DNA from 4 places in the Halopseudomonas sp. MFKK-1 genome. Region 3 is predicted to be linked to each of the others. Evidence: predicted binding sites of a transcription regulator. Region 3 holds the regulator's gene; each other region holds the start of a gene.
The links. Region 3 encodes sigma-54, which starts transcription at its own class of promoters, with help from an activator protein. Its sites were predicted from a motif close to ANTGGCATNNANNTTGCTNT; they were not measured.

Region 1 (5,672 bases), 490 kb from region 3:
TGACGGGGGTGTTGGTCTTGACCTTGCCGCGACGGATGCGGCCGATACCGATCACACCCAGGAAGCTGTTGTAGTCCAGCGCCGAGATCTGCATCTGGAACGGACCGTCAAGGTCAACGTCAGGGGACGGCACACGGTCAACGATGGTCTGGAACAGCGGGGTCAGATCCTCGGCCATCTCGTCCGGGTCCATACCCGCGATGCCGTTGATCGCGGAGGCGTAGACGAACGGGAAATCCAGCTGCTCGTCGGTCGCACCCAGGCTGTCAAACAGGTCGAATACCTGATCGATTACCCAGTCAGGGCGAGCGCCCGGACGGTCAATCTTGTTTACCACCACGATCGGACGCAGACCGGCCTGGAAGGCCTTCTGGGTTACGAAGCGGGTTTGCGGCATCGGGCCGTCAACCGCATCAACCAGCAGCAGTACCGAATCAACCATGGACATTACGCGCTCAACCTCGCCACCAAAGTCGGCGTGGCCGGGGGTGTCGACGATGTTGATGTTGTAGCCGTTCCACTTGATGGCGGTGTTCTTCGCCAGAATGGTAATGCCGCGTTCCTTTTCCTGGTCGTTGGAATCCATGATCCGCTCGGAATCCAGTTCCTTACGATCCAGGGTACCGGATTGACGCAGCAGAGCGTCGACCAGCGTGGTTTTGCCGTGGTCAACGTGCGCGATGATGGCGATATTGCGGAGATTCTCGATCACTGTGGGCGTCCTGGGTGATGCGGCGACAGCCGGCATACTGAAAAAAAGAGGGAGGCATTATACAGATATGGGGGTTACAGTGTGTGTTTTTTGTGCAAGCGGGCGCGCGAGCTTCAAGCAGCAAGCCACAAGCTGGAAGCAAAACCGGCTCGCTCTTGACCTCTGAGAGCTTCTTGCAGCGTTGAAGCCAATTAAGAGCCTGACAACCCTTGCCGGCCCTTCTTCCCGGCACGCCCTGTTTTGCTTGTGGCTTGTGGCTTGCGGCTTGCGGCTTGCGGCTTGCGGCTTGCGGCTCAAGCGGTAGCGCGAGCGCTAGCGCTAGCGCTTCGGCCTGAGCACCCGCACATTCCCATATCCCTCATCCAGCAGATACTGGGCATGCAACTGACTCATCACCCCTTTCTCGCAATAGAGCAGATAGGCGCGCGAAGGGTCGAGCTCGGCAAAACGGCTGTTGAGGGTGTAGAACGGAATCGACAGCACCTCGATGCCATCCAGCTGCACTGGGCGCAGTTCCTGTTCGTCGGGGTGACGGATATCGATCACGATCTGCCCGGTCAGCGCCTGCTCGACAATCTCGACCGGAGAACCACCCTCGAGCATCTCGCCCAGCTCGCTGCATTCGCTGTAAACCGCGCTTTCAATGGCCTGCGACAACACCTCGAAGTTGAACGATGCTTCGGCCGCTTCAACCCGCGCCACCGTGGTACGAATGGCCGGACTCACCGAGATAACACCGCAGTACTCAGGCATGCTGCTGGAAAACTCGAGCGTGCCGATGCGGCGGGCAACATCAATAATATCCAGCTTGCTGGTGGTAATCAGCGGACGAATGACCAGCCGCTCGGCCGCCTTGTCGATAACGCTCAGATTCGGCAGCGTCTGGCTGGCAACCTGGGCAATGGCCTCACCGGTGACCAGCGCATCGATACCCAGACGGTAGGCCACACGGTCCGCCGCCCGCAGCATCATGCGCTTGAGCACTACACCCATTTGGCTGTTTTCAACGTTCTGCAGAATCTCGGCGACTACGCCCTCGAACGGAACACTGACAAAGCGCAGGCGATGACTGCTGGCGTAGCGCTCCCAGAGGTAATGGGCAACCTGGCGCACGCCCAGCTCATGGGCACTACCGCCCAGGTTGAAGAACACGAAATGCGGCAGCAGACCGCGCTGGAGCATCTGATAGCTCGCCACAGTGGAGTCGAACCCCCCGGAAAGCAGGCTGAGCACCGGCTCCATGGTGCCCAGCGGGAAGCCGCCCATGCCCTCATGACGCGCCTGGATCAGATATATTTTCTGATCCCGAATCTCCACATGCACTTCTACTTCAGGATCTTTCAGCGACACACCTGCCGCGCCACAGCGGCTGTTAAGCGCGCTGCCAACCTTGATCGCCACGTCCTGCGAGGAGAACGGATGAGTGCCCACCCGCTTGCAGCGCACCGCGAAGGTCTTGCCGCGCAGCTGCTCGCCCACGCTGGACACGCACAGCTCAATCAACTCATCGATGCTGCCAAGCGGATACTCGTGCACCTCGAAGCAGTGCGAAATACCCGGCGTATTGCGCAGACGCTCAATGCAGCGCTGCTGCAGCGCCGCATCAGGCCCCAGATTGACTTCAAGACTGTCCCAGTTCCCGTTGACCCGGGCCTGGGGGTCGACCGCCGACAACACCTTTTTCAGGTTGCCCTTCAATTGTGCGACAAAGCGTTTACGAACCTGGCGGCTCTTGATGGTGATTTCCGGGAAAAATTTGATGATCAGTTTCATGGGGCTGGCGTATCGTGCGCAAAGCGCTGCATTATACGCGCAGCAGGCGCTCGGCGCTCGGCTAACTGCCGCGTGCAACGTGCACCAAGTTGGGTCGCTAGCCACACCAACTGCACCAACAAGGTGCTCCAGAATGGTGCGAACCATCGATTTATGGAGCAGAAGATGTCAAGAATGGGGCTTTCAGCCAATGCTCCGAAATGGCACACCTTTTGCTCACTTGTAATGCAACCGAACGGCGGCCTGTCCGCTAGACGTTATATGAGGCGCCAGACCCGCTGTCTGGCAAAAGATTCCTGTTGGAGGAAACCATGTCGAAAGCGATGCAACTGATCAACGAGCATGACGTGAAGTGGGTAGACCTGCGCTTCACCGATACCAAGGGCAAGCAGCAGCACGTCACCATGCCGGCACGTGATGTCAATGATGACTTCTTCGAAGACGGCAAGATGTTCGACGGCTCCTCGATTGCCGGCTGGAAAGGCATCGAAGCCTCCGACATGATCCTCATGCCCGATGACAGCACTGCCGTTCTGGACCCGTTCACCGAAGAGCCGACGCTGATCATCGTCTGCGACATCATTGAGCCCTCCACCATGCAGGGCTACGAGCGCGACCCGCGCGGTATCGCCAAGCGCGCCGAGGAATACCTGAAGTCCACCGGTATCGGTGACACCGTATTCGTTGGTCCGGAGCCGGAATTCTTCGTATTCGACGAAGTCAAATTCAAGTCCGACATCTCCGGCTCCATGTTCAAGATCTTCTCTGAACAAGCTTCCTGGAACACCGACGCCGATTTCGAGACTGGCAACAAAGGTCATCGTCCTGGCGTCAAGGGCGGCTACTTCCCGGTTCCGCCGGTCGACCACGACCACGAAATCCGTACCGCCATGTGCAACGCACTGGAAGAAATGGGCCTGACCGTTGAAGTTCACCACCACGAAGTGGCAACTGCCGGCCAGAACGAAATCGGCGTGCTGTTCAACACCCTGGTGAAGAAGGCCGACGAAGTACAAACCCTGAAGTACTGCGTGCACAACGTTGCCGACGCGTTCGGCAAGACCGCTACCTTCATGCCGAAGCCGCTGTACGGCGACAACGGTTCCGGTATGCACGTTCACATGTCCATTTCCAAAGACGGCACCAACACCTTCGCTGGCGAAGGCTACTCCGGCCTGTCTGACACCGCCCTGTACTTCATCGGCGGCATCATCAAGCACGGCAAGGCGCTGAACGCGTTCACCAACCCGGCCACCAACTCCTACAAGCGTCTGGTTCCCGGCTTCGAAGCGCCGGTCATGCTGGCCTACTCCGCCCGCAACCGCTCTGCTTCCATCCGTATCCCGTACGTTTCCAGCCCGAAAGCACGCCGCATCGAAGCGCGCTTCCCGGACCCGGCAGCCAACCCCTACCTGTGCTTTGCTGCACTGCTGATGGCCGGCCTGGATGGTATCCAGAACAAGATCCACCCTGGCGATGCAGCCGACAAGAACCTGTACGATCTGCCGCCGGAAGAGTCCGCACAGATCCCGCAGGTTTGCGGCAGCCTGAAGGAAGCACTGGAATCGCTGGATGCAGACCGCGAATTCCTGACCAAGGGCGACGTGTTCACCAACGAGTTCATCGACGCCTACATCGACCTGAAGAGCGCCGAAGAAATCAAGGTTCGCACCTTCGTTCACCCGCTGGAATACGACCTGTACTACAGCGTCTGATCCAGAGACAGGCAACTGTCACAGCAAAAAGGGGCGCCCGGTCGGGCGCCCCTTTTTTACGTCTGTCGCCAAGGCAGACCGGAGCAGTTGCCAGCCCTCCCGGACGGTGCCAGCATGGGGGCATGTCTCAAGGAGAGTACGACAATGCCGCGCACGCTTATCTATGCCCTGTGCAGTGCCCTGATCTTCAGCCAGAGCGCCACCGCCGAGATCTATACCTGGACTGATGCCGAGGGCAATACCGTCTACTCGGACCAACCTTCACCCAATGCCAGACGCATTGAGGTCAGCGCCCCAAACGCAATGGAGCCGCCACGCCCCTCACCATCCTACAATCAGCCCGACGAGAGCAGCAGCAACTCGGCTGCCGCCCAGGGCCGTTACCGGCGACTGGAGATCACCAGCCCTGCCAACGACAGTGCCGTGCGCGCCAATGACGGCAACCTGATTCTCGGCATTGCCATTGATCCTCCCTTGCGCACCGGTGCGCTGCTGCGCGCCCGGGTCGACGGCACCCTGTCAGCACAGGCGCTGCCGGGTTCGGGTCAGACCGAAGCCAGCCTGACCCTGCCGAACCTCGACCGGGGATCGCACCAGATTGAAGCCGTCATCACCAATACCAGCGGCGAGGAACTGAGCGCCAGCAGCCCCATTACCGTGCATGTGCAACGCACCTCGCTCAACCAGCCGGGGAGGATCAACTCACCGAATCAGGCGCCACGGGCACCGGCAGCCCCCACAGCGCCCAACGTACCCAAGCCACCCGCCAGCACCCCGTGACCCTCCTCAGCGCGAATGACGAGCGCACCATTTCGGTGCATACTCGTCGCTCGCGACTCCAATTCGCGCACCGTTGCAATGCGCCTGACCGACAACGCTTAACCCGACGAACGGCTAAAGCCTCTGTCAACGCCAGCCGGCGATAACAAGAAAGCCAGTAAATACAGGGCCTGCGCACGCCCCCGGGCATGGCAGACGCAAGCCGACAAACAAATGGGCAAGCGATTGCCCGCGTCGCCCCGAATGCGCCCCGAATTGGTTCGCTTCTTGCATTTCCCTGCCCAAACGACGGATATAGCCATGCTGCCAGACCGATTTCTACGCCAGATTCTCGATAACCTGACCACAGCGGTACTGCTGCTGGACAGCGACCTGCGCCTGAGCTTCATGAACCCCGCGGCGGAAATGCTGCTCGCTGTCAGCGGGCAAAGGGTGTATCAGCAGCCCGTGCAGGACCTGTTCACCGACAGTGCAGCGGCACTGGACTCACTGCACAACGCAGTCGAGAACGGACACCCCTTCACCAAGCGCGAAGCCCAACTGACCCTCAGCAACGGACAAAGCATGATGGCGGATTACTCGGTCACGCCGATCATAGCCGCCAATCGCAACTGGCTGCTGATGGAGCTGTACCCGCGTGATCGCCTGCTGCGCATCACCAAGGAAGAGGCACAGCTGTCCAAACAGGAAGT
Region 2 (5,672 bases), 1.8 Mb from region 3:
TAGTCAATTCGCCGACACTGTTGAAGTCGACGTCAAATCGAGTGGTTGCCAGCGGGTCGAATGCCGGATCGGACGCCTCGACACCGGACTGGATATCACGCCCGTCGATCAGTACGTACATATCCCAGCTGTTGGCGTCGTTCTTGACGAAGTATTTGGTCATCACATGCGAATTGCCGAGGCTGTCGTAGATGTTGACCGAAGTAGAGCTGTTGTAGGTCGCCGAGTTGGTCGGATCAAAGGTGCTGCGCGCAGCATCCAGGGCCGCTGCCTCAGCGGTGGCGATCTCTGCCGGCGTCGGATTGGCCGGATCAGCCGCGGTCGCGATCGACGCAGCGTAGGCGGCATCGTATTGCTGAACGTAGACCTCAGGACGGGTTTGCGTCGAATTCAGGTTCAGCGTAGTGACAACAGCACTGGTCTCGTTCGGATCTGCCGAGCGGGTATCGACCCGCAGATTGGTCTGCACGCCCTGGTTGATCTGCCCCGTCACTGCGTTGACACCGAACCCCTGCAGGTTCTCGCCGTTGTTGTTGACGATAAAGCCGTTGGCATCGGTACCGAAGTAGCCGGCACGGGTGTAGCTGAGCGCACCGTTGTTGCTGGTCACAAAGAAGCCGTTGCCGTTGATCGCCAGATCCAGACTGTTTTCGGTGAAGCTGATGTTGCCCTGGTTGAACAGCTGAGCCGCGTTGGCCAGCGCTACACCACTGCCGGTGGCATAGCTGCCTGAACCGAGTACCGATGCAGCATAGACATCCGCGAACTCGGCACGCGAACTCTTGAAACCGACGGTACCGGCGTTGGCAATGTTGTTACCGGTAATGTTCAGATCGGAGGCCGCCGCCCGGATACCACTCAAGCCAATGTTGAAAGACATGGTTCTATCTCCTCGCCTACTTTCGTTCGGACGACTTATTGAATTGCGTACACATTGGACAGGCTGATACTGCCCAGCCCGGCCACATTAAGAAGCATCTCGCCACCGCTACCCGCCCCCAGCGAAACGCTGTCCACATTGGCCGGCAGCAGTGTCGCCATCTGCGTATTGGTACCGTTGATGGTGGCCATGGCCTCGAAGGTGTAAACACCCGGCTCCATCAGGTTGCCGGCACCGTCGGTGCCGTCCCAGGTAAAGTCGTGCATCCCGGCTTCCAGTGCGCCCAGATTCACGGTATCCACGAGGCTGCCGGATTCGTCATAGACCTTGACGAACACGTTGCTGCTGCTGGAGCTCAACGCCAGCTGCCCTTCCAGACCGGCAGAAGTGTCCACTACCGCCTGGTCAGTCGGCACGATCACCGTCCGCCCGACCATCGACGAGGCCTGCAACGCCTGCGAAGACTGGTAACCACTCAGCAGCGACTCCATCGAGCCATTGAGGTTATCGATCCCCTCGACCGTACTGAACTGCGCCAACTGGGCAATAAACTCGCCATTTTCCTGGGGTGAAAGCGGATCCTGGTTGTTCATCTGCGCCACCAGCAGTTGAAGAAACTGATCCTTGCCCAGCTCGTTGCCGGTCGCGAAGCGGTCTGAATCGAGCTGGTACTGATCCAGCGCCGACGCACCTGATGAAACATTACTGATGCTCATGGTCTACTTATCTCCGTTCACTGACCCAGCGTCAGAACGCGCTGCAGCATGGTCTTGGCGGTATTCATGACCTCCACGTTGGTCTGGTAGGACCGTGAGGCAGACATCATGTTGGCCATTTCCTCCACTACATTCACATTCGGGTAATACACATAGCCGTCTTCATTGGCCATCGGATGATCCGGCTCATAACGCGGCTCAAGACTGGCATCGGATTCGACGATGCCAAGCACCGCCACACCGTCACCGGCCTGCTGATCCGGACTGAACAACGAACCACCGGTCGCCTGCTGACTGTTGAAAATGGTGGCAAATACCGGGTTTCTGGCCCGGTAGGTTTGATCAATGCTGCTGGAGACGGTATCGGCGTTGGCGATGTTGCTTGCGACCGTGTTCAGCCGCAGCGACTGGGCGCTCATGCCGGAACCGGCGATATCGAACACTTTATCGAGCGACATGATCAGTCTCCTCTGATGGCTGACATCAGCCCCTTGAACTTGCTGTTGAGAAAGGTAAAGCTGGCCTGAAAGTCGATGGCGTTCTGGGCATAGGCCGCCTTCTCGACTTCGGAGTCGACGGTATTGCCGTCAACCGACGGCTGCTGCTGATTGCGATAGCGCAGACCCGCCACCTGATCAACCAGGCTTTCCAGCGCCATGTGCCCGGCATTGGTCCGCTCAACCGCCATGCTTTGGCCGTCGCCAGGTGCACCGGCGCCCTGCTGGGCAGCCAGGACAGCATTGAAGTCCAGGTCCCGCGCCTTGTAGTTGGGGGTCTCGGCGTTGGCGATGTTGTTCGCCAGCACCTCGGCACGCTGGGAGCGAAACTTCAGTGCCTGCTCATGTAGCCCGAGGGCGTTATCGAAACTGATGCTCATTGCCACCTTCCTCGTTTCGGTCCGTCGACCAAAAAACGTCACTGCAAACAGCTAAGCAATCAGCATGCCAAATATTAAGTTCTTTTTATTTCAGTAACTTAGGCATAGGGCGCCAGAAAAGCGGCAATGATTTACCGGCAAGCGGCAAGACAAACCGGTTTTCGGAAGGCTGGCGGCAAGAGAAAAGCCGGCAGAAATATGCCGGCTTGGGAGGATGCTGCGCACGGGCGCCGCACTGGAGGAGACGCCCTCAACGGGCCTTGTAAACAATCCCCGGGCTGCACTGAACCATCTGGTACAGCTCCGGCAGTCCGTTCAGCGCCTCGGAGGCCCCGAGCATGAGATATCCGCCCGGCTTAAGTGTTGCGTGAATTCGTCGCAGAATGTCTTTCTTGACATCGGCAGAGAAATAGATGAGCACGTTGCGGCAATAGACAAGGTCAAACTTGCCCAGCATCGAGTAGCTGTCCAGCAGGTTCAGCGCACGGAACTCGACGCGATTGCGAATGGCAGGCTTGATCGCCCAGCGCCCCGGACCGAGCTGATCGAAATAGCGGGCCAGGCGATCCTGCGACAGGCCGCGCGCAACAGACAGGCTGTCGTACTCGGCCTTTTTGGCGGCATTGAGAATGCCGCCGGAGAGATCGGTTGCCACGATCTGGGCACCACCACGCAGTTGGCCCAGATTACTGCGCTCGAACTCGTCGATTGCCATGCTCAACGAGTAGGGCTCCTGACCCGAGGAGCAGGCTGCGGACCAGATACGCAGACGCTGGCCTGGCGAGCTCTTGATGAACTCCGGAATCAGCCGGGTTTTCAACACTTCGAACGGATAGACATCACGAAACCAGAGGGTTTCGTTGGTGGTCATGGCATCGATAACCGCTTCGCGAAGACCGCCGCGCGGCTGGGCCTGGATGCGCTTGACCAGCTCGCCGAGGTTGGCAATGCCCTCCTGCTCAAGCAGCCGATTAAGCCTGCTGGACACCAGGTACTGCTTGTTGTCACCCAGCACGATACCGCAGGCCTTCTCCAGAAAGTCCCGGAACAGCTGAAAATCCTGATTTGCCAAAGTCACGAAGCCTGCCTTGTCTCAGTTAAAACCATCTTGCTAGGCCTGACCATCAGCGTCACCGCGCAACGAACGCAAGCGCTCGATCACCCGCTGCGCCAGATCATCCGGCTTGAATTTGGCAAGGAAATCGTCCGCACCGACCTTTTTGACCATCGCCTGGTTAAACACCCCCGACAACGACGTATGCAGCATGATATGCAGCTTGTTCATGCGCGAATCGTTACGCACTTCAGCGGTCAGAGTGTAGCCATCCATCTCCGGCATCTCGATATCGGAGATCATCATCAGCAGAGACTGACTGACATCCTCACCCTGATCAGCCCTCGCCTTCAGCCAATCCAGTGCCTGGCGACCATCATTCAGCGCTACGATCTCGACACCGATTTCCTGCAGGCAACGCGCCACCTGTTTACGCGCAATCGACGAGTCGTCCACGATCAGAACCGTCCGGGCTACTGCATCGGCCTGGGACTCCGCATCAATGACACCATCGGAAATCTTCTCGTTGGTGGGTACCACCTCTGCCAGCACCTTCTCCACATCGATAATCTCGACCATCTGATTATCAACCCGGGTGACTGCTGTCAGATAGTGCTCCCGACCGGTACCCTTTGGCGGCGGATGAATCTCGGACCAGTTCATGTTGACGATGCGCTCGACCGAACGCACCAGAAAGCCCTGCACCTTGTAGTTGTATTCGGTAATGATCACGAATGCTGTATCAAGGTTGTCCAGCCCGGGGCCGCCGGTGGCGCGATTGAGGTCAAGGATCGGCAGAGTGCCGCCACGGATGTGAGCTACGCCGCGAACGACTGGATGCAGCTTGGGCATCGCCGTCAGTCGAGGGCATTGCAGCACTTCCTTGACCTTGAAAACGTTGATGCCATACAGCTGATTGCCGGCCAGCCTGAACAGCAGCAGTTCGAGTCGGTTCTGGCCAACCAGCTGGGTTCGCTGATTGACTGAATCCATCACACCAGCCATGGACTGCTCCTCATGTTTGCATCGGGTGAAACGGCATGTTTCGTGCAGGCCCATCAGCAGACGACGTTAATCTGACGGACATCACCCAACTGTTTGTAGGTAATTGTATGCGTTTTATCACCGGGTGCGCGGTATTGGCGATATTTTTTTCCGCCCCCACACAGGCAAACCCGCTCATTGACCAACTTATCGGCGTGACCAGCCAATATCTTGAGCAGCAAGTGAGCGATTATGCGCAGACCCTGGGCGGCGACCCGCGCCATGAGGTTCGCATCAACAGGCTCGATCAGCGCCTGCGCCTGCCGATATGCGCCGAGGACGCCCTTTCGGCTCGTCTGGAGAGCCCGGACATCCCGATCGGCCGGGTCACCGTGAGGGTAACCTGTGACGGCCCTTCCCCCTGGCGGCTGTTTGTGCAGGCTCAGGTCAGCCTCTACCAGCAGGTAGTGGTAAGCAGCCGCCCGTTATCACGGGGCGGCGTCATCGGTGCGCAGGACATTCGCCTGGCCGAGCGTGATACCGGCCTGCTGAACAGCAATTACCTGCTCGACCCGGCCCAGGCTATAGGCATGCAGCTCAAGCGCAACGTCAGCGCCGATACCGTCCTGAGTCATACCCAGCTGGAGCAGAATCGGCTGATACAGCGTGGCGACAAGGTAGTCATCAGCGCCGGCAACAGCAGTGTCAACGTTCGGATGCCTGGAGAGGCGCTGGAAGATGGTACACTCGGCGCCCAGATTCGCGTGCGTAACACGCGCTCCAACCGGGTCATAAGAGCCCGGGTAACCGGCCCTGGACAGGTAGAAGCAGGAATGTGATCATGCACGGCAACAGCTTTTTCCGCTTGCCGGGCGCTGCCTCTCACGCCGTGACGGTCTTCACACTATTTTTTCCTAAAGTTTTCCTTCCGGCTGCCGTTACAGCGGCTAGAGAAGATTTTACAGTTTGAGGAATTCATCATGGTCATCGACTTCAACTCGCCCAACGGCCCGAATGGCGCCGGTCGCAGCAGCCAGGCTGGCGGTGCGGCAGGCAAGCGTGAAGCAAGCTCGGTCAGCGAGTCTGGCACTCAGGCTGCGGCTAGCCAGGCCAAGTCGACAGAGAGCACGTCATCAGTCAACCTGAGCGCTCAAGCCCAGC
Region 3 (5,672 bases):
AGACACTGAAGGCCGGCCGGTGGGCGCCCTCAACATGCATGATCTGCTCCGTGCGGGCGTGGTCTGAGTTTGAATATGGAAAAGCTGATCGAACGCGCAAAAGCCATTCGCCTCGCCATCTTCGACGTTGATGGCGTCCTGACCGACGGCCGCCTGTATTTCATGCCCGACGGCACCGAGTTCAAGTCCTTCAATACGCTGGATGGCCACGGTATCAAGATGCTCATCGCCTCGGGCGTCGAAGTCGCCATCATCAGCGGCCGAAAATCGCCACTGGTCGAGCGCCGCGCCGCCAGCCTGGGTATCAAGCACCTTATTCAGGGCCGCGAGGACAAACTGACCGCCCTGGCCGAGCTGCGTGAGATCGTCCCGGTCGAAATGCACGAGATTGCCTTCCTTGGCGACGACCTGCCGGACCTGCCAGTCATCCGCCGCGCCGGCCTGGGGATGGCGGTCGCCACTGCCGACACCTTTGTGCGCGACCACGCCCATGGCGTTACCCGCGCCGCCGGTGGCGCGGGTGCAGCCCGCGAGTTCTGCGAACTGATCATGCGCGCCCAGGGTACCCTGGACCAGGCACAGGCAGCCTACCTGTGAACCTGACGCTACCACGCTATCTGGTCGTCGGCCTGCTGATCATTGCCGGGGCAGCGCTGGCGATGGCTGTCGGTTACTGGAACATCAATCCGTCCAGCTTCAACACCGGCAAGCCGCAGACTCAGACCGACCGTCCCGACTTCTATATCGACAACGCGCGCATCCTGATGCTCAATGAACAGGGCAAGGTTGCATACCGGCTGACGACCTCCCATGCCGTTCATCAGGTAGACGACGGCAGTACTCACCTGGAAGACCCTGAGCTGCTGTTCTACCGGGGAGAGGACCCGACGCCGTGGCTGCTGAAGTCGCGTCAGGGTGTCGTTACCCAGCGCGGTGACCGCGTTGACCTGACGACCGATGTCCTGCTGAAACAGAACACCGATGACGCGCGTCAGCTGACCACGTCAGCCCTGACCCTGTTTCCCGCCCGTGACTACGCGGAAACCGATCAACCGGTTAGAATCGAAGCCGCTCGCAGTGTGACCACTGCCGAGGGCATGCAACTATTTCTCAACGACGGTAGCCTGAAGCTGCTGTCCACCGTACGAGGCCAATATGAGGTGCGTTAAATCCCTCCTTGCCCTGACGCTGGCCGTGTGTCCAGTGAGCCACGTTCTGGCACTGCCCAGCGACAGCAGCCAGCCGATTCGCATTCAGGCCAACAGCGCGACGCTGGACGACAAGCGCAATACCGCCGTATACACCGGCGATGTGGTCATTACCCAGGGCACCCTGCGCCTCACCGGTGCCCGCGTTACCCTGACCACCAATGCCAATGGTGAGCTCAATACCATGATCACCCAGGGCGGACCGGCCACCTATCAGCAAACGCCGGAAGCCAACAAACCGCCGGTGAAGGCGCGCGCCGAGACCATCGAGTACCACGCCGACCGCGAGACCATCGTGCTGATCAGGAATGCGTTTCTTGAACAGTCCGGCAATACCTTCCAGGGTGAGCATGTCAGCTACGACATTCAGCGTCAGGTCGTCGATGCCGGCAACAGCAGCAGCGGCGCCAACGGCGGCGCGGGCTCCGGGCGTATCGAAATCGTGATTCAGCCGCGCAGCCGCAATACCGAAGCGCCAAGCGAAGAGCCGGCAACGCCATGACCACATTACAGGCGCGCCATCTGGCCAAGGCCTACAAATCGCGTAAGGTCGTCCGTGATGTGTCCGTATCCATCGATAGCGGCCAGGTCGTCGGCCTGCTCGGCCCGAACGGCGCAGGCAAAACTACCTGTTTCTACATGATCGTTGGCCTGGTCAAGGCGGATGAAGGCCAGGTCACCGTCAACGGCAAGGACGTGACCCGCCTGCCGATGCACGGCCGGGCCCGCGAAGGCATCGGCTACCTGCCGCAGGAAGCCTCGATCTTTCGCAAGCTGACCGTCGCCGAAAATATCATGGCGATTCTGGAAACCCGCAAGGACCTGAACCGTCAGGCGCGCGAGGGGAAACTCGAATCGCTGCTGCGTGAATTCCATATCCACCACCTCAGCGACAGTCTTGGCATGAGCCTGTCCGGTGGTGAGCGCCGGCGCGCCGAGATTGCGCGCGCACTGGCAACCGACCCCAGCTTCATTCTGCTGGACGAGCCCTTTGCCGGGGTAGACCCGATTTCGGTCAACGACATCAAGCAGATCATCCAGCACCTCAAGGACAAGGGCATCGGCGTACTGATCACCGACCACAACGTTCGCGAGACGCTGGACATTTGCGACAAGGCCTATATCGTCAACGACGGCCACATCATCGCTGAAGGCGACGCCGAGACCGTGCTGGCGGACCAGACAGTGAAAGATGTGTACCTGGGCCACGCCTTCCGGCTATAAAAGCACCCGTAACTCAGGCATGCTAGCGGGGAACGAGTCCGGACTTCGCCCGGCACATGGTTTGATCAAGCGCACAAGGTATTTCGCGACACAATGAAACCCTCGCTCGTCCTCAAGATGGGGCAGCAGCTGACGATGACACCGCAGCTGCAGCAAGCCATCAGACTGCTTCAGCTATCCAGCCTTGACCTCCAGCAGGAGGTGCAGGAGGCACTGGAAGCCAACCCGATGCTGGAAATGGCAGACGACGGCGATGACGACTACGGCAGCAGCGCCCAGGAAAGCGGCGACGATGACGCCCCCGCGGTAACCCTGCCCGAGCCGGTCTCCCTCGACTCCATCGAGCAGCACGGACAAAACGACCAGGAAGGCAACTGGAATGAACAGATTCCCAGTGAACTGCCGGTCGATACCCAATGGGAAGACGTCTACCAGACCTCTGCCAGTTCGCTGCCCAGCCAGGATGACGAGGACTGGGATTACACCTCGCGTACCGGCACCGGCGAGACCCTGCAGAGTCATCTGGAATGGCAGCTGAACCTGCTGCCGATGTCGGAAACCGATTATCAGATCGCCACAGCGCTGATCGACGGCATCAACGCCGACGGCTACCTTGAAGAGTCGCTGGATGACATTCTGGCCTCCCTGCCCGCAGAGCTCGAAGTCGAACTCGATGAAGTCGAAATGGTGCTGCATCGCATCCAGCAATTCGAGCCGGTAGGCGTTGGCGCGCGGGATTTGCGTGAGTGCCTGCTGCTGCAGATTCGTCAGCTGCCCGAGAACACCCCGATGCTGGACCAGGCGACCCGCGTCGTGCGCGATCACCTGGAACTGCTCGGCAGCCGCGATTTCAGCCAGTTGATGCGCCGCAGCAAGCTCAAGGAAGACCAGCTGCGTGACGTGGTTGCGCTGATTCAGACGCTCAACCCCCGCCCGGGCTCGGAAATCGCCTCGGGCGAGCCGGAGTATGTGATACCGGATGTGATTGTGCGCCGCGACGCCAATCGCTGGCTGGTTGAACTGAACCAGGAAGCGGTACCCAAGGTTCGCGTCAACGGCCACTATGCCTCGATGGTGCGACGGGCCGACTCCAGTGACGACAACACCTACCTGCGCAACAACCTGCAGGAGGCGCGCTGGTTCATCAAGAGCCTGCAGAGTCGCAACGAGACCCTGATGAAGGTCGCCACCCAGATCGTCGAACACCAGCGTGGCTTTCTTGAGCACGGCGAAGAGGCGATGAAGCCACTGGTGCTGCATGACATCGCCGAAGCCGTCGGCATGCACGAGTCGACTATTTCGCGGGTTACGACCCAGAAATACATGCACACGCCGCGCGGCATCTTCGAGCTGAAGTACTTTTTCTCCAGCCACGTCGGCACCAGCGAAGGCGGGGAATTTTCCTCCACCGCTATCCGCGCGCTGATCAAAAAGCTGGTCGCAGCAGAAAACCCAAAGAAACCATTGAGCGACAGCAAGATCGCTGGTTTACTTGAAGAACAGGGCATTGAAGTAGCCCGACGGACCATCGCGAAATACCGCGAGTCGCTCAACATCGCGCCTTCGAGCGAACGCAAGAGACTGGTCTAGTACCTGCGAAAACAGGCTCGAATGAGCCGTTCAACGCAGCAGATCCAGTTCAGGGATCACGCAAGTGGCAATACCGGGTGACAGGTCGTCACCCAGCAACAACAAGCCAATCAGGAGATGCCGTATGCAACTGAACATTAGCGGTCACCAACTCGATATCACCGACGCACTGCGCGACTACGTCACCGAAAAAATGTCCCGCCTGGAGCGGCATTTCGACAAGATCACCAACGTCCAGGTCACCCTGGAAGTAGAGAAACTCCGGCAGAAGGCTGAAGCCACCCTGCACATTGCCGGTGGTGAAGTGGTTGCCCTGGCAGAACACTCCGATATGTACGCCGCCATTGACCTGCTGACCGACAAGCTGGATCGCCAATTGATCAAGCACAAGGAAAAGCACATCGACCGTCAGCAAGGCGCGAACGACCGATAACCGGACCTTCACTGCATCACCATGCAAATAGACCACATCCTGACCCCTGAACGTACCTTCGCCGGCGTTCAGGGCGGATCCAAAAAACGTGTGCTGGAGCTGATCGGTAAGCTGGTCGCCCAGCACACCAACCTGGATCCTGACGCCATCTACGAAAACCTGATCGCTCGTGAACGCCTGGGGTCAACCGGTTTTGGTAATGGCATTGCCATCCCTCACTGTCGTCTGGAAGACTGCCACCAGGCCATAGGCGCCCTGTTGCAGCTGGACGGCAAAATCGATTTCGACGCTCTCGATGGCCAACCTGTCGACCTGATCTTCGTGCTGCTGGTCCCGCAGGAAGCCACCGAGCAACACCTGCAGATTCTCAAAATGCTGGCTGGCAAGCTCGACAACGCCGAGCTGCGTGATGCACTGCGCGCAGCACCGGACGCGGATGCGCTTTATCGCGTCATGGTTGGCGACGGCGACGGAGGCTGACATGCGTTTGATTGTCGTCAGCGGCCGTTCCGGTTCGGGTAAAAGCACCGCGCTGCATCTGCTTGAAGACAACGGCTTCTACTGCATCGACAATCTCCCCGCAGGCCTGCTGCCCGAACTGGCCCGCCAGGCAAGACAGAATGATTTCAGCCTGCCGGAAGTCGCCATCAGCATCGACGCCCGCAACCTGCCCAACGACCTGGCACGCTTCCCCGAGCTGCTGCAGGACGTACGCAATGCAGGAGTCCAGTGTGACGTGCTGTTCCTGGCCTCGCGTAACGACGTACTGATCAAGCGCTTTTCGGAAACCCGCCGCAAACACCCGCTGACCGACGGCAACCTGTCACTTGGCGAGGCCCTGGACCGTGAAGCACTGCTGCTGCAACCGATCATCGACCTAGCCACGCTCAAGGTCGACACCAGCCACCTGAATCTCTACCAGTTGCGCGACCACCTGAAACAGCGACTGCTCGGCACCAAGGGCAGCCAGCCCTCGGTCCTGATCCAGTCATTCGGGTTCAAACGCGGCCTGCCGGTGGATGCCGACCTGGTATTCGACGTGCGTTGCCTGCCCAACCCTTACTGGCTGCCCGACCTGCGCGCCTTTTCCGGCCGTGATGCCCCGGTCAGTGATTACCTGGGCAAACAGCCGGAAGTGGAAGATATGTACCAGGACATCTGTCACTACCTGCAGAAATGGCTGCCCCGCTACGCCGCCAGCGAACGCAGTTACATGA
Region 4 (5,672 bases), 1.6 Mb from region 3:
TGCCGGTCATCTGCACCGCCAACGAAGGGAAGACCTTGGTGGCGCGCATGGAAAAATTGAGCTGGGAGCCAGCAGATACATCTTCCTTGATTTTCATGACCGCGTTGTAGAACACCACGTTACCGGATGCGCCTGCGACCGAGTCCAGCGCATCCACCAGCGGTACACCGGCAGCGAAGGTGGTGGACAGCGTACGAGCATAACGCGCTACCGCCGCCTGATAGACAATGTCGCCAACAATCGGCGCCTTTAGCAGGGTGCGGTCCTCGAAATCACGGAAGGCCTTTGATCGTTGATGGGCTTGTGAGTAGGCGTAACCGATAGCAATCATCAGCACCAAGGCGACAAACCACCATGACTGCAGCCACTCGGATAGTCCGATCACAAATAGGGTAAAGGCCGGCAGTTCGGCGCCAAAGTTGGCGAACACTTCCTGAAATGCTGGCACAACCTTCAGAAGCATGACCGCCGTTACGATCACCGCCACCACAATCACCGCGATCGGGTAGGTCATGGCCTTCTTGATCTTGGCCTTGAGTGCCTCGGTCTTTTCCTTGTAGGTCGCAATGCGATCAAGCAGCGATTCCAGTCGTCCCGACTGCTCACCCGACTCAACCAGGTTGCAGAACAGATCGTCAAAATACTTGGGGTGCTGGCGCAAGGAGTCTGCCAGTGTGTTGCCGGCGGCAACGTCTGTCTTGATCTGCGTGACCAGTTTGCCAACGCTCGGGTTGTCCGCGCCTTCGGCAATGATCTCAAACGCCTGGATGATGGGGACACCGGATTCCATCATGGTTGCCAGCTGGCGAGTGAAAAACGCAATATCCAGTGGCTTGATCGGTTTTGGCCGCTTGCCGAACAAGGTTGATTCACGCTTGATCTTGGTGACCAGAATGCCCTGCTTGCGCAACTGGGTTTTAACCAGTGCGGCGTTCTCGCCCTGAAGCACACCATCGATCCTGGTGCCCTTGCGATCCTTGCCCTCCCACTTGAAGGGGTAGAGTTTTTCTTCCTTGGCCTTCCTGGCGGCGGGTTTCTTTTTCAGTGCGGCTTGTTGCGCCATGACTTAATCCTTGGTCACTCGGTTGACTTCCGCCAGGCTGGTCACACCTTCTTCCGCCTTCATCAGCGCGGACTGGCGCAAGTTTCGGAAACCCTCACTCTGGGCTACGTCGGAAATCTGGATGGAGTTGCCGTCTTCCATGATGATGCGCTGCATCGCCGGAGTGATCTTGACAACCTCATAGATACCAACACGACCTTTATAACCGTCTTTACAGTTTTCGCAACCCACAGGGCCGTAAATTGTTATGCCTGCATCAATTTTTTCCGGTGTGAAACCTTCTTCCAGCAGCACCTCGCGGGGCACATCCATGGGCACCTTGCAGGACTTGCACAGCCTTCTTGCCAGACGCTGGGCGATGATCAGGTTGACCGAGGTGGCGATGTTGAACGAGGGCACACCCATGTTGCGCAGACGCGTCAGCGTCTCGGCGGCGCTGTTGGTGTGCAGGGTGGACATCACCATGTGGCCGGTCTGTGCGGCCTTGATCGCGATTTCGGCGGTTTCCAGGTCGCGGATCTCACCCACCATGATGATGTCCGGGTCCTGACGCAGGAAGGCGCGCAGCGCCTGGGCAAAATCCAGACCCTGCTTGGGGTTTACGTTGACCTGGTTGATGCCCTCAAGGTTGATTTCGACCGGGTCCTCGGCGGTGGAGATATTGCGCTCCATGGTGTTCAGGATGTTCAGGCCGGTATACAGCGATACGGTTTTGCCCGAGCCTGTCGGGCCGGTAACCAGAATCATGCCCTGCGGTCTGGCAAGGGCCGCCATATACATCTGCTTCTGATCGTCTTCATAACCCAGCGCGTCGATACCCATCTTGGCGCTTTCGGAGTCGAGAATACGCAGCACCACCTTCTCGCCCCACAGCGTCGGCAGGGTATTGACCCGGAAGTCGATGGCCTTGCTCTTGGAAATCTTCAGCTTGATGCGGCCATCTTGCGGCTTGCGGCGCTCAGCCAGGTCCATGGATGACATCACTTTGAGGCGCGCAGCGATACGCACGCCCAGCTGCACGGGAGGCTTGGCTACCTCGTGCAGCACGCCGTCGGTACGGAAACGTACACGGTACATCTTTTCATAGGGTTCAAAGTGCAGGTCAGATGAACCCATGCGCACGGCGTCAAGCAGCATCTTGTTGACGAAGCGAACTATGGGCGCGTCGTCGGCGTCAGTGCCTCCGTCCGCACGGTCTTCATCCTTGACCGATTGAACGTCAAGCTCGTCCAGATCTGCATCGCCAATGTCGCCCAAGCCACCGGTCGGGCTGTCGAGGTATTTTTCGATAGCGCTCAGCAGCTTGTCGTCTTCGACGATCACCGCGTCGGTCATCAGGCCGGTGTGGAACTGAACATCACTGAGGGCCTGCTGATTTGTTGGATCAGAAATGGCCAGATACAGGCGTGAGCCGCGCTTGAACAGCGGCATCACATTGTGCTGGCGCACCAGCTTCTCACTGACCAGCTCCTTGGGTTGAGCTTCCTTGTCCAGAGCGCTGAGGTCGAAGTAGGGGTAGCCGAATTCTTCAGCGCAGGTCATTGCCAGCGAGCGGGCATCTGCCAGCTTCTTCTGCACCAGATGGGTGATCAGCGGAATTTTGTCCTGACTAGCCTGCTGGCAGGCTTTCGCAGCCACGTCGGCCTGAATAAGGCCTTCCTGCACAATACGCCGTGCGAGCCCTGAAAGAGCGGGGGTTTCCATGTGGCAATAGTCCTGAATTTCAAAAGCATTAATGCTGCAGACTATAGTACAGACGCCGCCGGGATTGAACTGTCCGGGTGGGCCTCCTGTGCGCGGGTTATCAGTGGGTAGCATGCGCCGGCGGCGCCGGTGTGACAAAAATTGTCACATTCTGTCGTGTGCTGTCTTGAGGAGTGCACCCAGACGCTTTTGTGCAGCGGTACACAGGCCGCAACACAGCGCTTTGCACATTGGTCTGGTTTTTGCTTTCATTCCTTCAGCCGCTTGGCTATTTCACTTAAAGGAGTAAACACATGAAAGCTCAAGTTCAAAAGGGTTTTACCCTTATCGAACTGATGATCGTGGTTGCGATCATCGGTATTCTGGCTGCTATCGCGCTGCCGGCCTACCAGGATTACACCGCTCGCGCCAAGATGTCTGAAGTTGTTCTGGCTGCCAGCTCTGCACGTACTTGTGTAACTGAAACTGTCCAGTCAACAGGCCGAGACGCTGATCTTACTCAGTGCGGTGGCGACTTCACTGCAACCAAGTACGCGACCGACTTGCAAGTTGATGCTGATGGCATTGTTACCGTTGATAGCCAAAGCGATATCGCTGGTGTGGAAATTGAACTGTCACCGGTTTATCAGGGTTCTTTCCACATCACCGAGTGGATTTGCTCTGGCAACATCAGCGGTAATGCCAAGAATGCCTGGCTGCCGGGCTCCTGCCGTTAATGCAGTCGAGCTTTTGAGTTGAAGAAGCCCCGCTTTGCGGGGCTTTTTTATGGTAAGGGAATATGGCGTGTGGAATGCAATGACTAAGGTGGCTGGAGTTAGATTTCTGCTTGTATTGCTAGCGCTGGCTTTGCTTTTTTGGGTCTACAGGCAGGGCTTTGGTGGCGCACTTTATTACGACGACTACGGAAATCTGGAAGGTCTCAGCAAAATAGTTGATCTGCACTCCGCAAAACAGTTTGTATTTGATGGTTTTGCCGGGCCGCTAGGTAGACCGATTGCGCTTGCTTCCTTTGGTTTGCAGGCATCTGGCTGGCCGGATAACAGCGCATCGCTGTTGTTTGTAAATGCCCTGGTTCATATGGCAAACGCTTTGCTGTTAGGTGTGCTCGGCTATATGTGTTTGCGGCTTTGCCTATCGTTCTCCAGTCCTCAGGCATTTTGGGCTGCATTTGGTTCTGCAGTGCTTTGGGCTGGCCTGCCTCTATTGGCGTCAACCTCCCTGATTGCGATCCAGCGCATGACGGGTCTCGCTGCACTATTCAGTATTTTGGGACTGGTTGGCTTTACATGGGCCTACAGGCTTTACGCAGGCTCTCCCGTTCGTGCGCTGTTCTGCCAATTTACTTTTCTTGGGCTGGGTACTTTGCTGGCGATGTTCAGCAAGGAAAATGGAGCGTTAACGCCACTCTTTGCGCTGGCTATTGATGTTCTGGTGCGCAAGGAAGGGCTCCGGTCGGCAGATCATTGGGTCCACAAACTGCGGTTTGCAGTGCTGATGCTCGCGTTGGTGGTGTTCCTGGTTTATCTATCGCCGTTGATGCGTGATTATTTGTCGGTATCTGATGTGCGGGGCTATAGCGCCTGGGAGCGGCTGCAAATTCAGCAAGGAGTGTTGTGGGAATACATCCGCGCATTCATCGCGCCGCTGCCTTCGCTGTTTGGCCCCTTTCATGATGACTATCCGCGCACCGTAGATGGTATATCGTCCGGTGTTGCTGCGCTTGCATGGTTGTTGAGTCTGGTAATTGGTATATGGCTGCACGTAAGCGGCAAGAGTCGCTGGCCGCTGTTTGCGGTGCTCTGGTTCATGTTCGGGCATCTGCTGGAGTCCACTACCATTCAACTGGAGCTGTATTTTGAACACCGCAATTATCTTCCGGTGTATGGGGTTTGCCTTGCATTAGCCGCGGCGGTTGCCAGTGTGCCTGCGGCTTATCGGCGACTGGCCGTATTTTTGTTTGCGTTGTTCGTTCTACTGCAATGGGCTGTTTTGCTGTCTGTTACCAGTATGTGGGGGCAGCCAATGAAAGCGGCCAACGTATGGGCAGCAGAAAGGCCCGCCTCTTCACGTGCAGTGACCCATGCGGTGTTCCTGGAGCTGTCTGAAGCAGATAACAATGTAGCCGACCTGAATTATCAGTACATTCGCAGGCAGCGATATGAGTACACGCTTTCGCTTCTGGATCGAACCATCCAGCATTGCCCCGGTTGCGTCAGCGTTCGACTTCAGGCAGTCGGATACGTCTGCAAATTGAACCGGTTTGACGAGGCAAAGGCGCGCTTGCGTGATACGGTTTCCTTTGCGGCGGGCGCAGAAAAGCCACGATCCGTTGTCGACGGTCTGTTCGGTCTGCGCGAACTGATTCAGGAGGGCGGGTGTGGTGATCTGAGTGGTGATGACCTTCTTGCATTGATCGAGGCGCTTTCCGGCAGCCAACTTTTCAAAATAAATCACATCAGCACCCGAATATACTTCCTGGCTGCGGCGGTGGCTGAGGATTTGGGGCGCGCCTCAGATCGGGATGCCTATCTTCTCAAGGCTGAGGCGTCTTCACCCGTCGCGCTTCCGGTTTTGCAATATCAGCTGAAGGTGGCGATGGTGGCCAGTAAATTTGATCAGGCGCTCGATGCAATTAACCGACGATATCCCCTGGTGGTTGAAAACAAAGGGGTCATGACTCAAGCGCTACTTGATGAAATAAAGGCTGGCGTTCTTGAAGAAATGACTCAGGTGTCAACTGATGGATCGCAGGAGCGAGGCGAATGATCGAAGTTGTAGTGACGGAATCTGATGTATCCATCGTGATTCCCGCGAAGAACGAAGCAGCGAGCTTACCTGCATTACTTGAGCAACTCCGTGCTGTTGGTGAGTGGCGGGAAATAATCGTAGTAGATGATGGGTCCAA

Region 1: a site for sigma-54 is predicted at 2,685-2,704, ahead of glnA (glutamate--ammonia ligase). Genes of this name have one in related genera too.
Region 2: a site for sigma-54 is predicted at 2,526-2,545, ahead of flgB (flagellar basal body rod protein FlgB). Genes of this name have one in related genera too.
Region 4: a site for sigma-54 is predicted at 2,997-3,016, ahead of O5O48_RS01200 (pilin). Genes of this name have one in related genera too.

What each region holds. Positions count from the first base shown of each region.
Region 1 covers NZ_CP114836.1:1,403,140-1,408,811, reverse strand. The annotation lists gene typA (translational GTPase TypA) at 1-712, opposite strand, end outside; gene thiI (tRNA uracil 4-sulfurtransferase ThiI) at 1,031-2,485, opposite strand; gene glnA (glutamate--ammonia ligase) at 2,797-4,200, shown strand; gene O5O48_RS06425 (DUF4124 domain-containing protein) at 4,345-4,980, shown strand; gene glnL (nitrogen regulation protein NR(II)) at 5,281-5,672, shown strand, end outside.
Region 2 covers NZ_CP114836.1:3,731,887-3,737,558, forward strand. The annotation lists gene O5O48_RS17190 (flagellar hook protein FlgE) at 1-880, opposite strand, end outside; gene flgD (flagellar hook assembly protein FlgD) at 916-1,596, opposite strand; gene flgC (flagellar basal body rod protein FlgC) at 1,614-2,054, opposite strand; gene flgB (flagellar basal body rod protein FlgB) at 2,057-2,473, opposite strand; gene O5O48_RS17210 (CheR family methyltransferase) at 2,724-3,551, opposite strand; gene O5O48_RS17215 (chemotaxis protein CheV) at 3,585-4,532, opposite strand; gene flgA (flagellar basal body P-ring formation chaperone FlgA) at 4,754-5,350, shown strand; gene O5O48_RS17225 (hypothetical protein) at 5,353-5,481, shown strand; gene flgM (flagellar biosynthesis anti-sigma factor FlgM) at 5,492-5,672, shown strand, end outside.
Region 3 covers NZ_CP114836.1:1,893,100-1,898,771, reverse strand. The annotation lists gene O5O48_RS08875 (KpsF/GutQ family sugar-phosphate isomerase) at 1-67, shown strand, start outside; gene O5O48_RS08870 (KdsC family phosphatase) at 76-597, shown strand; gene lptC (LPS export ABC transporter periplasmic protein LptC) at 594-1,169, shown strand; gene lptA (lipopolysaccharide transport periplasmic protein LptA) at 1,204-1,710, shown strand; gene lptB (LPS export ABC transporter ATP-binding protein) at 1,707-2,432, shown strand; gene O5O48_RS08850 (RNA polymerase factor sigma-54) at 2,526-4,022, shown strand; gene hpf (ribosome hibernation-promoting factor, HPF/YfiA family) at 4,147-4,455, shown strand; gene ptsN (PTS IIA-like nitrogen regulatory protein PtsN) at 4,477-4,935, shown strand; gene rapZ (RNase adapter RapZ) at 4,937-5,672, shown strand, end outside.
Region 4 covers NZ_CP114836.1:263,338-269,009, reverse strand. The annotation lists gene O5O48_RS01210 (type II secretion system F family protein) at 1-1,063, opposite strand, end outside; gene pilB (type IV-A pilus assembly ATPase PilB) at 1,067-2,767, opposite strand; gene O5O48_RS01200 (pilin) at 3,061-3,483, shown strand; gene O5O48_RS01195 (hypothetical protein) at 3,563-5,533, shown strand; gene O5O48_RS01190 (glycosyltransferase family 2 protein) at 5,530-5,672, shown strand, end outside.